3 regions of the Alkalihalobacillus sp. NPDC127517 genome follow, and region 2 is predicted to be linked to each of the others. Evidence: riboswitches for the same ligand, from Rfam matches in the RefSeq annotation. Region 2 holds a riboswitch; each other region holds the start of a gene.

Region 1 (4,122 bases), on a different contig from region 2:
ATAAACAAATTCTCCTCCTACAAATTCACAACGTGTAATGTATGGCTCAGGAGCCTGAATATATTGCTGCAGCAAAGTAATCCCGTCAACTGGCTCTTCAAAGGCATCACTCTCAAGATACGTTTGGAGTGCTCGTTTGTCCTGGAATAATTGGACACCAAGCCCTTTTCCGGCACGATTATGCTTCGTAATAAAAGCTTGTCCATCAAATGTATCCGCAGCCTGTAGAATTTGGTCTTTGCCAACCGCAGCCACTGTTTTTGGTGTGCGTACGCCGAATTTTTCAAGCTCCATATATTGAACCACCTTACTCACCTCAAGCTGCAATGCCCGGCTATTATTAATTACCGTACGACCGTAACGTTCGAGCCAAGCCAGCACTGCTGCTGCAAGCTCAGGCGCATAACGGTGACCTCGCGTGTGAGAAGAAGCACTCATACGCGAATAAAATATACCTTCAGGAGGAGCATCGTTTAGATTAATAGCTCCACTGCCTAAATGCCAATCCTCATATGGTAAGCCTAACTCTTCTAATCTGTTAAATAAGTGGACGGTCCACTCCTGATTTTCATGTATGACATAGATCTTCTTCATCTTAGATTGTCTCCTTTGTTTGCTTTCTTAGTTGTTCAACAACGGGCATCACATCGCGAGCGAAGCGTTCCATTTCTTCATATTGCGGCGAGCATTGTAAGAGCACTAGATCAAGCCCAACCTCTTCATACTCCAAAATTCGTTTGGCAATCATCTCTGGTGTGCCAATCAATTCAGGTCGTAACCCGCGGTTGGATACAGAGTAGTCTTGCAGTTTAATTTGCTGTTCCAGCTGCGATTTGCTTGTAAAATCATCGTATCCCGCATAGGCATCAGATTCCTTCACATCCGTAATGCGGGCAAGCTCAGCCTGGGCTTCTTCTTCAGTATCACGACAAATGACGTAAGCCGCCATTCCAAAACGTGAAAATGGTGTGTGCCCCGTTTTCTTCCGACGTTCCTTCATATCAGCAATCTTCGCGCGGATCTCTTCTACTGTACCACCGTGCATCACGTAGGCGTCACATTTTTCAGCGATTGTTGTTTTGCCCTGCTCACTCTCACCACCAGCATAAAGAATCGGATTTGGACGCTGAACAGGTTTTGGTGAAAGCTTCGTATCCTTTAACTGATAGTAAGTTCCATCATAAGTGAAGGAGTCTTCTGTCCACAGTCCTTTTAACACATCAATGAACTCCTCGGTTCGTGCATAGCGCTCATCGTGCTCTGTGAATACTCCACCATATTGTCGCGCTTCCTCAGCCCACCAGGCAGACACAACATTTAACGTAAACCGACCGTTACTAATCTGATCAATATTCGCCGCCATCTTTGCCGTAGTCGCTGGATTATGGAACCCCGGACGAATCGCCGTCATTAACTCTATTTTTGAGGTAACCGCAGCAAGCGCCGCAGCTGTAGTCCATGCCTCGAGCACATCTTCACCTGGACCCTTTATATCATTTAAGTAAAGTTCAGCAAGGAGAGTTGTATCGTATCCCCAATCCTCCGCTGCTTGAATCACTTTTTTTGCATAATCAAAGGTTGCCGGCATCTGTTCATCTTGAACATTGCGTAACCACCCTCCAAAAATCGGTAGCCAAAACCCATATTTCATTTGATACGCCCCCACTCTATAATAAAAAAAACACCTCTTCGATAAGAAGACGTGTGCGTACTCCTTATCTATCAGAATGATCATCATTCTGCTGGATTTGGCACCTGTACATCTGTGTCGGTTGCCGGGCTTCATAGGGCCAGTCCCTCTGCCTCTCTTGATAAGATATATGATTGTCTATTAATTTTATCAGATTAATCAGATTTACTCAAACATAGAGTTTCAAGATGCATTCTCTCGCGTTTTATGACGAACTGAGCGAAAAATTAAATAAATGATAAGTATTCCTAGAACAATGACTAATGCTGATTTGATGGGAGTTGGCTCTCCGATCATGTTCTGCAATAGATCACCTGGACTAAAGGGGACGCCGAGCCATCTTAAGATTCCTTGAGCTAAAAAATAGAATACTATCCCTAGGATAAACCACTTCATAAAGCCGCCCACCACCTCATGATTCAGAAAATAGATTATATTCAGTGTATCAAGAATTGATGTGTTTGAAAAGGATGAGGGTGTGTAATGCTCCATTCTGCTCTCTAACGTTCCAATCCACCTCCCCCCCAAAAAAACAGCAAGCATCCGAAGATACTTACTGCTTGGCATGGGCTTCTTCTGCTGCTGCCATGTCCATATGAAAGAACTCCCAAAGGTGGCCATCGATGTCTGCGAAGCTCCATCCATACATGAATCCGTGATCCTGTGGTTCATTATAAGCTCCTGCTCCTGCAGCGAGTGCTCGATTTACAACCTCGTCCACTTCTTCTCGGCTATCAAGGGAGAGCGCGACAATCGCTTCGGAGTGAGTGCTTGTGTTTGGGATTTCTTTTTTGGTGAACGATGTGTAGCGGTCTTCTTCAAGAAGCATCACATAAATGGTTTCGTTAACGACCATGCATGTTGCACTTTCGTCTTCGAATTGTTGATTAAACGTAAAGCCAACCTCTGTAAAAAAGGACTTTGATTTTTGTAGATTCTTGACTGGAAGATTCACAAAGATTTGTCTTGCCTTAATATTCATCCGTTACCCTACTCTCATCATTTTGTTCCCTTATAATTCGCCTTCTTTTTGCTAGTTCCTGCTTTTGTATCGTTCTCTTTTGCTGTGTATTCAAAAAAACCTGGAACGTCATAAGTGTTTACCTTATCAATCGATTCCATAACCTTCATCTTAATTTCTTGTTCAACGTCTTCTCGGTACTGCCAAGGGATGTGACGAATGCTTTTCTTGATCTTCGGCTCCATCTTCTCAATGAGATCTTTTTGTCTTTTCGTATCAATCATGCTTGTCCTCCTGATCTATAGCTGTTCTTAATTTTGAAAGAGCTCTTGTCGCAATTTGAGAAACATTCTGTGGTGTACTTCCAAGCCTTTTGGCAATGGCCTTATGACTGAGTCCATCTAGAAAATAGAGGTTCAGCACCTGCTTTTGCTTCTCAGAGAGCTTGAGAAACTGTTTGTATAGTGCCGGATTCTCAATCATTTCCTCCAAATGCTGCCCTCCATCTGTGACAAGACTCTCTACGCTTGGACCCTTCGATTCTAAGACATCATGAAGATAGAGTGAGTGATCGTCTGAGAGTGGTTGGTCCATCACATAGGAATGGCGTGCGAAATGACGCCTGTAGCGTTTGCTTACATCAATAGAATAAAAGTGGATCAGTTGCGAAAGATATTTCACTAGTCGAAGCTCCATATAAAAACTACGAAAATATTCATTCACAGCCTCCCTATTTTTAACTGTTGGTTCTACAATACTTTCTATTAACAGCTCCATATGCTGTTCTTCTTCAAGAAATGCTTTAATGACTGGTGTGTTAAGAGCCTTTTCATAGGTTATGACAAACTCTCTAAACTCATTTGACTCCTGATAGGCACGTTGGTTTACTAACTCCATCATCCATACCTCCTTTCTCTTTAAAGAGATGACAAGCAACGAATAATCAACGTTTCATAAAATAAATAAGAACTTATGTTCTCATTATACACAGAAAATGCGAATATATGTTCTTGTCAATTTGGGAAATAAGTTGATTTTTTATTCATGGAGATCTCTTTATATAGTAGCTTCTCTTAAAGGGGTGAAAAGATGGGAACTATGCCTGAATGGACGATGTTGCTTGCGAACGTTGGTTTTCCAAGTGCTGTTGCCTTGTATCTACTGTTTCGTTTTGAAAAGCAAATCACCGCACAGACGCTGGCCATTGAAGACCTGACAAGGAAGCTTGCAACCAAAAATGAGGAGGACGAGTAACATGAATATCATCCAAGATTTAATTCCAACGAGTAACTCAAACCGCCCAGGGACAAGCCTTGCTCCAACTTTCATCACCGTACACGAAACAGCCAACACCAACCCAGGAGCCGATGCAGAGACGCATTCCCGCTATGTTAAAGGAGCAGATGCCCAGAGCCGACAAGTCTCCTGGCACTATACAGTAGACGATTCCACCACCTATCAACACCTTCCG
Region 2 (4,122 bases):
TAGGAGAGGGCAAATGGCTCAATTTACAAAGGATTGGTCAACAAAAATTAAAGGATACAATCTGAACATTCGTCTATTTCTCTTGGCTTCTTTTATGCTGAATGTAGGAATGGGCATTTTTATGGTCATTTATAATTATTATATAAGAGAACTTGGCTATGCTGATGATGTAAACGGCCGAGTAATCGCCATGCAGGCAACGGCTACAGCAATTGCGTTACTTCCAGTAGGCTTGCTAAGCGATCGACTTGGGCGTAAGCGTCTCATTCTCATTGGTTCAATCATGGTCGCGGCAAGCTTGGTCTTGCGGAGTGTTGGTATCGCAGAAGATCTTTTAATTCTTGGAGCCTTCATCACAGGTTTTTTTATGGCATTTGTACAGGTAACAGCCATTCCACTCCTTGCAGAGAACTCGAAGGAATCTGAACGCGTCCATTTATTTAGCTTAAATGCGGCGATGATGATGGCTGCCAATGTTATAGGGAACTTATTTGGTGGAATATTAACCGACTCCCTACATACGTGGTTCGACATCTCCATGCTCGAGAGTGTCAGAATTACACTTTTAATTGGTGTGACCATTGTTTGTGTAGGGTTGATACCACTTATAAAAATAAAAGAAAAACGAAAGATAGCGTCGTTCCAAGCAGGACGATTGTCTGGATTCAAGCAGTTAGCTGAGAAAAAAGAATCCTTAAAATTAATTGTTTTATTTGCGTTGGCCAGCTTGTTAATCGGCTTTGGCTCAGGGCTGGTTATCCCATATTTAAATCTTTATTTCACGGATCGCTTTGATGTAAGTTATTCACTTGTAGGGATCATCCTGGCGCTCGGACAGGGGATGACAGCGGTCGCTATGATGATTGGACCGAGTGTGGTAAAACGATTTGGCGAGGTTAAAGCCGTTGTGCTACTTCAAATTGGATCACTACCATTTCTTTTGTTAAGCGCCTATACAGAAATTCTCTGGCTCGCCGTCATTGGATTTTTGTTCAGGCAGGCCTTAATGAATGCTGGAAACCCAATTCACTCAGCACTTATGATGCGATTGGTTGACCCCTCTATGCGTGGTCTCGCCAACTCATTAGGGCAAATGGTCTTTCAATTAGGTTGGGCAATCATGGGACCGGTGTCTATGGGCATTGTGTTAATGTATGGTTCGTATACAGGCTATGCCATTGTTTTTACAATTACCGCATGTCTCTATTTAATTGGTTCTGTTTACTTCTATTTTGTATTTGGCCGGAAGCAGAAAGATATTCCAGCCCCTCTAGTCGTTGAAAAAAGTTGACCAGTTTATGATTGCATGCTATGATTTTCCCAACTTAGTACAAAATTAAATAAACTCTTATCAAGAGTGGCGGAGGGACTGGCCCTACGATGCCCGGCAACCACGGAATCTCACAGATTCTGCAGGTGCTAATTCCAGCAAAGTAACGAATGTTGCTTTGACAGATGAGAGAGGGATATATGAAAACCTTCTGCTTATCTGCATGAGGTTTTTTTGTTTTAGTACGAATAGAAAGTGAGGATTACGCTTGTGATAACACTTAAAGGATTAAAGAAAGTTTTTGAATTAAAAAGTGGAGCCGTTACTGCAGTAGATGGTGTTGACTTAACAATCGAAAAAGGCGGTATCTTTGGCATCATCGGTTATAGTGGTGCAGGAAAGAGTACACTCATTCGTATGTTGAACATGTTAGAGCGCCCGACTAGTGGCGAAGTAAACATAGATGGAGAAGACATATCCAATTTATCAAAAAAAGAGCTCCGGAGATCCCGTCAAGAAATGGGAATGATCTTTCAACACTTCAACCTACTATGGTCTCGTACGGTATACGATAACATCGCCTTTCCTCTCGAAATCGCAGGGGTTAAAGGTGAAGAAAAAGATCAACGAGTTAAGGAACTAATTAAGCTTGTTGGGCTGGATGGAAGAGATGCAAGTTATCCTTCTCAGCTAAGTGGAGGACAAAAACAGCGTGTGGGAATTGCAAGAGCTCTTGCAAACAATCCGAAGGTGCTCCTATGTGATGAAGCCACTTCAGCCCTGGATCCAAAAACGACTGAATCCATCTTAGATTTGTTAGTGGATATCAATCAGAAGCTTAAGCTAACGATTGTATTGATTACACACGAAATGCATGTTATCCGTAAGATTTGTTCCGAGGTAGCTGTAATGGAGAATGGACAAATCGTTGAAAAAGGCCCTGTACTTGATGTGTTCCGACACCCTAAGGAAGAAATGACAAAAGAGTTCCTTAAACAAATTACAGAGCACGATGATACAGAAGAAACCATCCAAGAGCTTTTAGACGATGCAGGATCTGGAGACATTGTTCAGTTAACGTTCTCAGGAACGAGCGCAGAACGACCATTAATCTCAGAACTCATTCGTACATTTACAATTGATGTATCCATTCTTCACGGTAAGATTACAAAGGTTCAAGGTGGATCGTATGGAACCTTGTTTATCCAGATTACCGGTGATGATGCAGAAAAGAAAAAAGCATTAGATTATATTATGACCAAAGAGGTTGAAGCGGAGGTGTTACGCCGTGACTGAAGCATTATTTCCAAATGTTCGTTGGGATCGTATCTGGGATGCAACCCTTGAAACCATCTATATGACAGGAATTTCTTTAATCGCTACATTTATTCTTGGTATTCTGCTCGGATTACTGTTATATTTAACTGGTAAGGGTAACTTATGGGCCAATAAGCCGATTAATACGGTGATTGGTGCTTATGTAAATATCACACGATCGATACCATTTGTCATTCTTTTGATTTTAATTATTCCATTTACTAAGTTATTGGTTGGGACAATTCTTGGACCAACTGCTGCCTTGCCTGCACTGATTATTGGGGCGGCGCCATTTTATGCACGTATGGTTGAAATTGCTTTAAGAGAAATTGACCGTGGTGTGATTGAAGCGGCCCAATCGATGGGAGCAACATCTTCAACCATCATCTTTAAAGTATTACTACCAGAATCTACACCTGCACTTATCTCAGGTATTACAGTTACAACAATTGCAATGATCGGATACACGGCCATGGCTGGAATTGTTGGTGGTGGAGGACTCGGAACACTTGCTTACCAGGAAGGGTTCCAACGAAATAATAGTGATGTAACATTGGTGGCTACAGTTGTCATTCTACTAATCGTATTTGTTGTACAGTGGATCGGCGACCTTCTCACATATAAAACAGATAAACGCTAAAAAATCAGATGGGGGATGGAAACATGAAAAAAATCTTAGGTACGCTTGGAACAGCAAGTCTTGTATTAGCTCTAGCGGCATGCGGAACTTCTGGGGACGATGAAAGTAACAATGAAGGTAGCACAGGAGGAGACACTCCAGCAGAAGAGGAAACGTCAACTATTAAAATCAGTGCTTCTAATACACCTCATGCAGAGATTTTAGAAGAAGCAGCTAGTACTTTAGAAGAAGAAGGAATTGAGCTTGATGTAATCATTGCTCAGGATTACAACATTCCAAATATTGCCTTAGACGATGAAGAAGTAGATGCAAACTTCTTCCAACATCAGCCTTACCTTGATCAGCAAACAGAAGAATTTGGTTATGATTTTGCTGTAGCTGGTGCTATTCACATTGAGCCGTATGCACTGTATTCATCCGAATATGATAGTGCTGATGATATTCCTGAAGGTGGCACGATTATCTTTAGTAATAACGTTGCTGAAGAAGGACGCGCACTTCATTTATTAGCTCAAGAAGGTTTAATTACACTTGCTGATGGCGTTGGCTATGAAGCAACATTAGATGATATTGAAGAAAATCCAAAAAACCTTCAATTTAGAAATGATGTAGATGCATCTCTTCTACCTCAACTGTATCAAAACAATGAAGGCGATGCGTTGATTATTAATGCGAACTATGCACTTGAAATTGACCTGAATCCAACAGATGACGGTCTTATTACCGAGTCTGGTGATGCTGAAAACCCATTTGCTAACTTGATTGTTGTACGTGCAGGTGATGAGGAACGTGAAAATATCAAAAAATTAGTTGAAGTTCTGCATTCTGATGAGATTACAACCTTCATTAATGAGAAATATGAAGGTGCAGTTGTACCTGTACAAGAATAAAGGAT
Region 3 (4,122 bases), on a different contig from region 2:
CAAGCCCAATGACTCTGCGTGAAAGCTCAAGACCTACAACAGCTGCTGTGTCGGTGAGTAATTCCTCCAAATAGTATTCTAAGAACCCGGGATATTCAGCGACCCGTTCTGTGACTTGATCATAAAATGCATATGTGAATTTCTCTTTAAACTGGTCAACAAGTTCTCGTATCGTGGTAAGTAAATACGACGTATACGATTCACGTTCGATCGGATCTTCAATCGTTTCTTCACCATTGACATAAGCAAAGATTAAATTAGCGATGATATTACCGATGTCATAACCTGCTGGTCCGTAAAACGCAAATTCGGCATCAATCACTTTTGTTTGATGTTCCGTTACAAAGATTGATCCAGTGTGGAAATCTCCATGGATGAGAGACTGTGCCTTTGTTAGAAATTGAAACTTAAGCTTAGCGGTTTCTAGCGCTAATTGTTCGTCCCCCCAAAACTCTTCTTGGACATAAGGAAGCGTCTCGCTAAACACTTCATTTCGATGGCAGTCGTAAAATGGTTCTGTATACACTAAATCTTCTGTGATCTCACAAAGCTCAGGATTAATGAACGCTTTTACCTGTTCTTTCTTATCCTTATGATTAAGCACAAGATCAGACGTTAGAAGTAACGTTTGAACAAGAAATGTGGAAAGATGATCACTTAGCAACGGAAACGTTTGTTTATGTAAGAATGCTTTTCTGAGAATGGTGTAATTTGAGAGATCCTCCATAACAGTACAATTCATAATAGGGTCATAATGATAGACCTCTGGAACAAATTCAGGAACTAATTCTCCTTGTATTTTTAAAATATCATGTTCAATTCGATTACGATCAGGGGATACCTTAAACTCGTCAGAAATTCTGGCAACAGGGCCAGCTTGCTTAATAATAATGGATTGTGAGGTTTGTGGATCAACTAATCGGAAGACATAATTTAAGTTTCCGTCGCCAATTTCCTCGCATGTGATAGCAGAGCCTTCAGGAAATATCGACAACGTTTTGGCATATTCAATCGCTTCGGTCTCTGTCATTGTGAAATATCGTTCAGTAAAGGTTGTCACAGGAATTCCTCCATCTTTATAAAATAAAATCTAAAAAGCCTCTTTCATGAAAGAAAGAGGCTTGAACACTAGGATTCAACCTCTTATCTTTCAGACTCACTTGAGTCTGTTGGATGTAGCACCGTGCCTTAAAACCTTAAAGGTTTTCATTCTCACACATGAGAATGAGTAGGTCGGTTGCCGGGCTTCATAGGGCCAATTCCCTCAGCCAGCTCTCGATAAGAGTTACATATTCAATTATTAGGAGTTATCTTCATTTTCCCAATCAGAGTAATTGGTTTAAATATTACGAGGAAAGAATTCAGTTGTCAATAGATTCTGATAAAATGATTTTTGCTAATTGACAGAATAGATGGACGCTGTCATAATCCTTAGTATATTTATCAACATTATAAACTGAATATTGATTTTACTCTTATGAAGAGCTGGTGGAGGGAAGATCCCGATGATACCCGGCAACCTGTTTTGACTTATGTCCACTCAAGGTGCTAATTCTCACAAGATCACTTGGTAGATAAGAGGACAAGATAAAATGATTGCTACCGTCCTCTTTCTCATTTAAGAGGGCGGTTTTGTTTGTATGGAGAGGAGATTATTTATGAGCTTTATAACCGTTACGTATCGAGTATTTGATCAAAAACATGATTTACATAAAAAAGCAGAGTCCATTGCGCTTGGTTTAACCATTGGTTCATGGACCCATCTACCCGCACTTGAAAAACAGCAGCTGGAGCGTCATAAGGGCGAGGTGGTAGAGGTAGTCGAAGAAGAATCATCTGAACAAACCATAAGCTACTTTAAGAATACCCGCACCATTGGACGGATCAAAATCGCCTACCCGCTAGCGAATTTTTCGAGTGACCTTCCGGCGATCCTAGCAACTGTATTTGGAAAGTTATCGCTTGATGGAGAAATTAAATTAATTGATATGGAATTGCCTCCGGAGCTAGAGCAGTCATTTCCTGGCCCTTCATTTGGCATAGAAGGTATACGAGAACTTGTTAGTGTCTATGATCGCCCCCTCGTAATGAGTATTTTTAAAGGGATGATTGGTAAGGATACACAGGAATTTAGTCAGCAATTAACAGATCAACTTCTAGGTGGGGTTGACTTGGTTAAAGATGACGAGATTTTATTTGATAATTCTTTAACCCCTTTCAGTGAGAGAGTAGAGATAGGGAGCAGGATTATAAACCAAGTGTATGAAGAGACAGGAGAAAGAAAGCTCTATGCTGTGAATCTCACTGGACGAACATTTGAATTAAAAGAAAAGGCAAAACAAGCCGTGGACCAGGGAGCCACAGCTTTATTATTTAATGTGTTTGCTTATGGGTTGGATGTATTGCAGGCATTAGCGGAAGACCCTGAGATCCATGTTCCAATTATGGCGCATCCAGCGGTATCTGGGGCTCTAACTGCCTCACCATTTCACGGCATTTCAAACCGTGTGTTACTCGGTAAGCTGTTACGATTGGCCGGAGCAGATCTTGTGTTATTCCCGTCTCCTTATGGAAGTGTTGCCCTGGATAAAACAGAAACAGATGCCATTGCACATGCACTGACAGAAAAGCGTCAACTGAAAAAGGCATTCCCTGTTCCATCAGCAGGCATCCATCCAGGATTAACGCCTAAACTTATTCATGACTTTGGCCGTGATTGTGTAATTAATGCGGGTGGTGGAATCCACGGACATCCAGGTGGTGCAAGAGACGGAGCAAAAGCATTTAGAGATGCGATTAAAGGTGTAATGGACACATCTTTAACAGATGCGGCAAAGGAGTCACCAGAACTGAAGGCAGCACTTGATTTGTGGGGGAATTAGAAATGAAAGAGAGATTTGAAAAAACACCGATTATTTTTTGTGATTTTGACGGGACGATTACAACAAAAGATAACATCATCGCCATCATGCAGCATGTGAACCCGCCTGGCTGGGAAGCAATTAAAGATGACATTTTAGCTGAGCGAGTCTCGATTCGGTCAGGGGTTGGCCAGTTATTTCAATTAATCCCCTCAAGCTATAAGGAAGAGATCATTGATTTTGTGTTAAACAAAGCTGAAATTCGTGACGGGTTTCCAGCATTTCTTCAATACGTACGAGAAAATCACATTCCGTTAAAGGTTGTAAGTGGAGGAATTGATTTTTTTGTAGAGCCTATCCTTAAGCCTTATGGAATAACGCACAGCTTATACTGCAACGGAAGTCGTTTTGATCAACCAACCATTCACATTACGTGGCCACATCGTTGTGACTCGCTTTGTTCAAATGATTGTGGCTGCTGTAAACCAACGATTTTAAGACATTACCCAAGTGAAACCTACTACAAGATTGTGATTGGGGATTCAATTACTGATTTGCAGGCAGCAAAAGAAGCGGATGAAGTCTTTGCTTGCGGATCCTTTCTATTAGATAAGTGTCGCGAACTGTCTCTTAACCATTCAGCGTTTACAAGCTTTCACGAAATCATTCATCAATTTGAAGAGAGACGAGAGGAGGTTACAAAGTGAAGGGTACACAGCTTTCCTACGCAGCTCATTGGGAAGAACTAGCGGATATTAAGGATGAACTGGCTGCACGGGATTGGTTTCCAGGAACGAGTGGAAATCTTTCAGTGAAAGTGTCCCATTTTCCCCTGCAGTTTCTTGTAACAGCTAGTGGCAGAGACAAGCGAAAGCGAACAGGTGAGGATTTTTTGCTAGTTGATAAGACTAGTCAGCCTGTAGAAAATACACCATTAAAACCTTCGGCGGAAACCATTCTCCATCAACGTATCTATGAAAAAACAGATGCAGGATGTTCGCTCCACGTGCATACGATTGCCAATAATGTGATATCAGAGCTGTATGCAGATGAGGGAGAGATCACATTTGGGCAACAAGAACTGATCAAAGCTTTTAACCTCTGGGAAGAAGATGCAACGATAACGATTCCAATCGTACCAAATCATGCGGATCTTCCATTACTTGCAGAAGCTGTTGCAAATGAAATTAGGCCAGGAGTGGTTGGTGTTCTTATACGAAACCACGGCATTACAGTATGGGGTAAAAATGGATTTGAAGCC

Evidence for each region. Region 2 has a riboswitch for S-adenosylmethionine ahead of ACQKKO_RS00060 (methionine ABC transporter ATP-binding protein). Riboswitches for the same ligand answer to the same signal wherever they lie in the genome.
Region 1: linked by a shared signal. The riboswitch ahead of ACQKKO_RS08560 (LLM class flavin-dependent oxidoreductase) and the one ahead of ACQKKO_RS00060 (methionine ABC transporter ATP-binding protein) in region 2 are both predicted to bind S-adenosylmethionine.
Region 3: linked by a shared signal. The riboswitch ahead of ACQKKO_RS15375 (2,3-diketo-5-methylthiopentyl-1-phosphate enolase) and the one ahead of ACQKKO_RS00060 (methionine ABC transporter ATP-binding protein) in region 2 are both predicted to bind S-adenosylmethionine.

What each region holds. Positions count from the first base shown of each region.
Region 1 covers NZ_JBNNQX010000005.1:218,728-222,849, forward strand. Annotated here, with positions in the region: gene ACQKKO_RS08555 (ATP-grasp domain-containing protein) at 1-594, opposite strand, end outside; gene ACQKKO_RS08560 (LLM class flavin-dependent oxidoreductase) at 596-1,651, opposite strand; SAM riboswitch class I at 1,713-1,818, opposite strand; gene ACQKKO_RS08565 (hypothetical protein) at 1,874-2,086, opposite strand; gene ACQKKO_RS08570 (VOC family protein) at 2,244-2,672, opposite strand; gene ACQKKO_RS08575 (sigma-O factor regulator RsoA) at 2,690-2,935, opposite strand; gene ACQKKO_RS08580 (sigma-70 family RNA polymerase sigma factor) at 2,928-3,551, opposite strand; gene ACQKKO_RS08585 (YvrJ family protein) at 3,741-3,905, shown strand; gene ACQKKO_RS08590 (N-acetylmuramoyl-L-alanine amidase) at 3,907-4,122, shown strand, end outside.
Region 2 covers NZ_JBNNQX010000001.1:9,679-13,800, reverse strand. Annotated here, with positions in the region: gene ACQKKO_RS00065 (MFS transporter) at 14-1,291, shown strand; SAM riboswitch class I at 1,346-1,462, shown strand; gene ACQKKO_RS00060 (methionine ABC transporter ATP-binding protein) at 1,541-2,566, shown strand; gene ACQKKO_RS00055 (methionine ABC transporter permease) at 2,559-3,227, shown strand; gene ACQKKO_RS00050 (MetQ/NlpA family ABC transporter substrate-binding protein) at 3,251-4,117, shown strand.
Region 3 covers NZ_JBNNQX010000011.1:16,980-21,101, reverse strand. Annotated here, with positions in the region: gene mtnK (S-methyl-5-thioribose kinase) at 1-1,060, opposite strand, end outside; SAM riboswitch class I at 1,141-1,285, opposite strand; SAM riboswitch class I at 1,473-1,581, shown strand; gene ACQKKO_RS15375 (2,3-diketo-5-methylthiopentyl-1-phosphate enolase) at 1,659-2,882, shown strand; gene ACQKKO_RS15370 (2-hydroxy-3-keto-5-methylthiopentenyl-1-phosphate phosphatase) at 2,885-3,568, shown strand; gene ACQKKO_RS15365 (methylthioribulose 1-phosphate dehydratase) at 3,565-4,122, shown strand, end outside.